DNA from 2 places in the Scandinavium manionii genome. Region 1 is predicted to be linked to the other one. Evidence: predicted binding sites of a transcription regulator. Region 1 holds the regulator's gene; the other holds the start of a gene.
What was found. Region 1 encodes PhoB, which activates phosphate uptake and scavenging genes when phosphate is short. Its sites were predicted from a motif close to CTGTCATAAAACTGNCNNAT; they were not measured.
Positions count from the first base shown of each region.

Region 2: the regulator PhoB is predicted to act here: its motif matches at 771-790, upstream of pstS (phosphate ABC transporter substrate-binding protein PstS).

Region 1 covers NZ_JALIGC010000040.1:785,777-787,982, reverse strand. Annotated here, with positions in the region: gene sbcD (exonuclease subunit SbcD) at 1-587, opposite strand, end outside; gene phoB (phosphate response regulator transcription factor PhoB) at 897-1,586, shown strand; gene phoR (phosphate regulon sensor histidine kinase PhoR) at 1,608-2,206, shown strand, end outside.
Region 2 covers NZ_JALIGC010000037.1:29,765-31,970, forward strand. Annotated here, with positions in the region: gene glmS (glutamine--fructose-6-phosphate transaminase (isomerizing)) at 1-579, shown strand, start outside; gene pstS (phosphate ABC transporter substrate-binding protein PstS) at 877-1,917, shown strand; gene pstC (phosphate ABC transporter permease PstC) at 1,999-2,206, shown strand, end outside.

The DNA.
Region 1 (2,206 bases):
ACCGCGTCACTTTTACTGGCGCCGACGGTAGTCAGATGGCCACTGGCGATGATTGGCAGCGGGCGATCGCCACGTAGTTCGCAAGCCTGCTGATATTGCTGCTGATAGTAATCAGTGATGGCCTGTAATAAATGTTGCTGCTTTTCCCCGGCGGAGGAACCGGCCTGGCTGACGATGACATCGCGTGGACGCAGAAACGGCACCGGGCAGAAAATCGCCCCAGGGGTTCCATCGCGATGGTTGAGCACGCAAGGGGCCATCCCGCTTCCGGCGACCACGGTGGTGTTCAGGAACGCGAGAATATCGCGGGATTCGTTGAGCGTGGCGACGGAATCATGGTTCCCCGCCAGCACCACCAGATGACAGCCGGTTTGCTGCAATTTCACCACGAAACGGTTGTAGAGTTCGCGCGCGTAGCTCGGCGGTGAACCGGTGTCGAAGATATCACCGGCCACGATAATGGCATCCACCTCGTTCGCCTGTGCGGTTTCCAGCAGCCAGTCGAGAAAAGCATCGTGCTCAGCGGCACGGCTTTTACTGTAGAAATTCTGGCCGAGGTGCCAGTCGGAGGTGTGTAGGATGCGCATAGTGGGCCCGTGGCTGAAAAGCGAGGCCGTCATTATATACCCTAAATAATTCGAGTTGCATCGAAGCGGCAAGCTTGCTTCCCCCCTGGAGCATAGATAACTATGTGACTGGGGGGGCAAGCGCAGCCAATGAAGAGGCAGCTGGAAATATGACGGGTAAAAACATTTAGGGATAACAGGGCGATGACCGCAGTCATTCAGTGTAATAATGTGAAAAGGCTCTATCATAAATCTGTCATAAATCTGACGCATACTTACGCCGAATAAGACGCCGCTTACAGGCACATGACTAATAACACAGGATTTATAATGGCGAGACGTATTCTGGTCGTTGAAGATGAAGCCCCAATTCGCGAAATGGTGTGCTTCGTCCTGGAGCAAAATGGCTTTCAGCCTGTAGAAGCAGACGATTATGACAGTGCTGTAAACCAACTGAACGAACCGTGGCCTGATTTAGTCTTGCTCGACTGGATGCTGCCAGGTGGCTCGGGCATTCAGTTTATCAAACACCTCAAGCGTGAAGCGTTAACGCGCGATATTCCTGTGGTGATGCTGACCGCGCGTGGCGAAGAAGAAGATCGCGTGCGGGGCCTGGAAACCGGCGCCGACGATTACATCACCAAGCCTTTCTCCCCGAAAGAGCTGGTGGCCCGTATCAAAGCTGTCATGCGCCGTATCTCGCCGATGGCGGTAGAAGAGGTTATCGAAATGCAGGGCCTGAGCCTTGACCCTTCTTCCCACCGCGTCATGACCGGTGAAAACCCGCTGGACATGGGGCCGACCGAGTTTAAACTGCTGCACTTCTTTATGACTCATCCGGAGCGCGTATACAGCCGCGAACAGCTGCTGAATAACGTCTGGGGAACGAATGTGTATGTAGAAGACCGGACGGTGGATGTTCACATTCGTCGTCTGCGTAAAGCGCTGGAACACAGTGGTCACGACAGAATGGTACAAACCGTTCGCGGCACGGGTTATCGTTTCTCCGCCCGTTTCTGACAATTGACTGGAGTGTGACCCGTGCTTGAACGGCTGTCATGGAAAAGGCTGGTTTTTGAGCTGATCCTCTGTTGTATTCCGGCCCTCATTCTGGGGGCGCTATTCGGGTATTTGCCATGGTTCTTACTGGCGGCGGTGACCGGGCTACTTATCTGGCATTTCTGGAATTTACTGCAACTTTCATGGTGGCTATGGGTTGACCGCAGCATGACGCCACCGCCGGGCAAAGGCAGCTGGGAGCCGCTGCTGTATGGGCTGCACCAGATGCAGATGCGTAATAAAAAGCGCCGTCGTGAGCTGGGGAGCCTGATCAAACGCTTTCGTAGTGGCGCTGAATCGCTGCCTGATGCGGTGGTGCTGACCACCGAAGAAGGGGCCATGTTCTGGTGTAACGGCCTGGCCCAGCAGCTGCTGAATCTACGCTGGCCGGACGATAACGGTCAGAACATCCTTAACCTGCTGCGCTACCCTGAATTTTCCCGCTATCTCAAATCTCGCGATTTCACCCGGCCGCTCAACCTGGTGCTCAACACCGGGCGACATCTGGAAATTCGCGTCATGCCCTACAGTGAAAAACAGCTGCTGCTGGTGGCACGTGACGTTACTCAGATGCACCAGCT
Region 2 (2,206 bases), on a different contig from region 1:
GCTAAACTGGCAAATCTGAAAGGTCAGGACGCAGCGATTGAGCAGGATATCGTGCACGGTTTGCAGGCGCTGCCGAGCCGTATCGAGCAAATGCTCTCGCAGGACAAACGCATCGAAGCGCTGGCGGAGGATTTCTCCGACAAGCATCACGCGCTGTTCCTGGGGCGTGGTGATCAGTACCCTATTGCCCTCGAAGGCGCACTGAAGCTGAAAGAGATCTCCTACATTCATGCGGAAGCGTATGCGGCAGGTGAACTCAAGCACGGTCCGCTGGCGCTGATCGACGCGGATATGCCGGTTATCGTGGTGGCACCGAATAACGAACTGCTGGAAAAACTGAAATCCAACATCGAAGAAGTCCGCGCCCGCGGTGGCGTGCTGTATGTCTTCGCCGATCGGGATGCCGGTTTCAACAGCAGCGATAACATGCACATCATCGAAATGCCGCATGTGGAAGAGGTTATCGCGCCAATCTTCTACACCGTGCCGTTGCAACTGCTGGCCTATCACGTGGCGCTGATCAAAGGCACCGACGTTGACCAGCCGCGTAACCTGGCAAAATCGGTTACCGTCGAGTAATCCCCGAAAACCCTGCTCCCGCAGGGTTTTTTCCTTCTCTATTTCACCGTCATAAACATGACAATCTGTCATATTCAGCTAACGTTTGCAGTGTCATAAAAAGAAAATTTTACTGACAAGGCAATGTCACAAACAAAGCTAATGCTTTGATTATTAATCTAAAATACTCAAATATTTACGCTAAATTTTCAGCGTAATAAAACTGTCATATTTCGTACATTTAACTGTCACCTGTTTGTCCTATTTTGCTCAACGTAGCCACTTAAACAACGATTTACGAAATCTGCAGGAGACATTATGAAAGTTATGCGTACCACTGTCGCAACTGTTGTCGCCGCGACCTTATCGATGAGCGCTTTCTCTGCGTTTGCAGCAGCAAGCCTGACAGGTGCTGGTGCAACCTTCCCGGCGCCGGTGTATGCCAAATGGGCGGATACCTACCAGAAAGAGACCGGTAACAAGGTCAACTATCAGGGTATCGGTTCCTCCGGCGGTGTGAAGCAGATTACTGCCAACACTGTGGATTTCGGTGCTTCCGATGCGCCACTGACGGATGAAAAACTCTCTCAGGAAGGCCTGTTCCAGTTCCCGACCGTTATCGGTGGCGTCGTTTTGGCGGTTAACCTGCCAGGCTTCAAATCCGGTGAGCTGGTGCTCGACGGTAAAACCCTCGGCGATATCTACCTCGGTAAAATCAAGAAGTGGGATGACGAAGCGATTACTAAGCTGAACCCAGGCAAGAAACTGCCTTCTCAGAACATCGCTGTCGTTCGTCGTGCAGACGGTTCCGGTACCTCGTACGTGTTCACCAGCTACCTGTCTAAAGTGAACGATGAGTGGAAATCGAAAATCGGTGCAGGCTCTACGGTTAACTGGCCGACCGGTCTGGGCGGTAAAGGCAATGACGGCATCGCCGCCTTCGTTCAGCGTCTTCCAGGCTCAATCGGCTACGTAGAATACGCTTACGCTAAGCAGAACAACCTGGCGTATACCAAACTGATTTCCGCTGACGGTAAGTCCGTAAGCCCGACCGAAGAGAGCTTTGCCAACGCCGCTAAAGGCGCTGACTGGAGCAAATCCTTCGCTCAGGACCTGACTAATCAGAAAGGCGACGACGTGTGGCCAATCACCTCTACTACCTTCATTCTGGTTCACAAAGATCAGAAGAAACCAGAGCAGGGTGTTGAAGTGCTGAAGTTCTTCGACTGGGCCTACAAAAATGGCGCCAAAGAAGCTAACGCACTGGATTACGCTTCACTGCCGGACAGTGTGGTTGAGCAGGTACGTGCTGCATGGAAAACCAACGTAAAAGATAGCAGCGGTAAAGCGCTGTATTAATTAGGTATACTGACGAAAATGGCGGGTGGCGCGAGCTTCCCGCCCTCATTCGTAAAGATGTGATTAACTGAAGAGTAATTTATGGCTGCAACCAAGCCTGCATTTAACCCACCGGGTAAAAAGGGTGACATCATTTTCGGCGTGCTGGTAAAACTGGCGGCGCTGATTGTGCTATTGATGCTGGGCGGCATTATTGTTTCCCTGATCATTTCTTCCTGGCCGAGCATCCAGAAATTTGGTTTCTCCTTCCTGTGGACTAAAGAATGGGATGCACCGAATGATATCTACG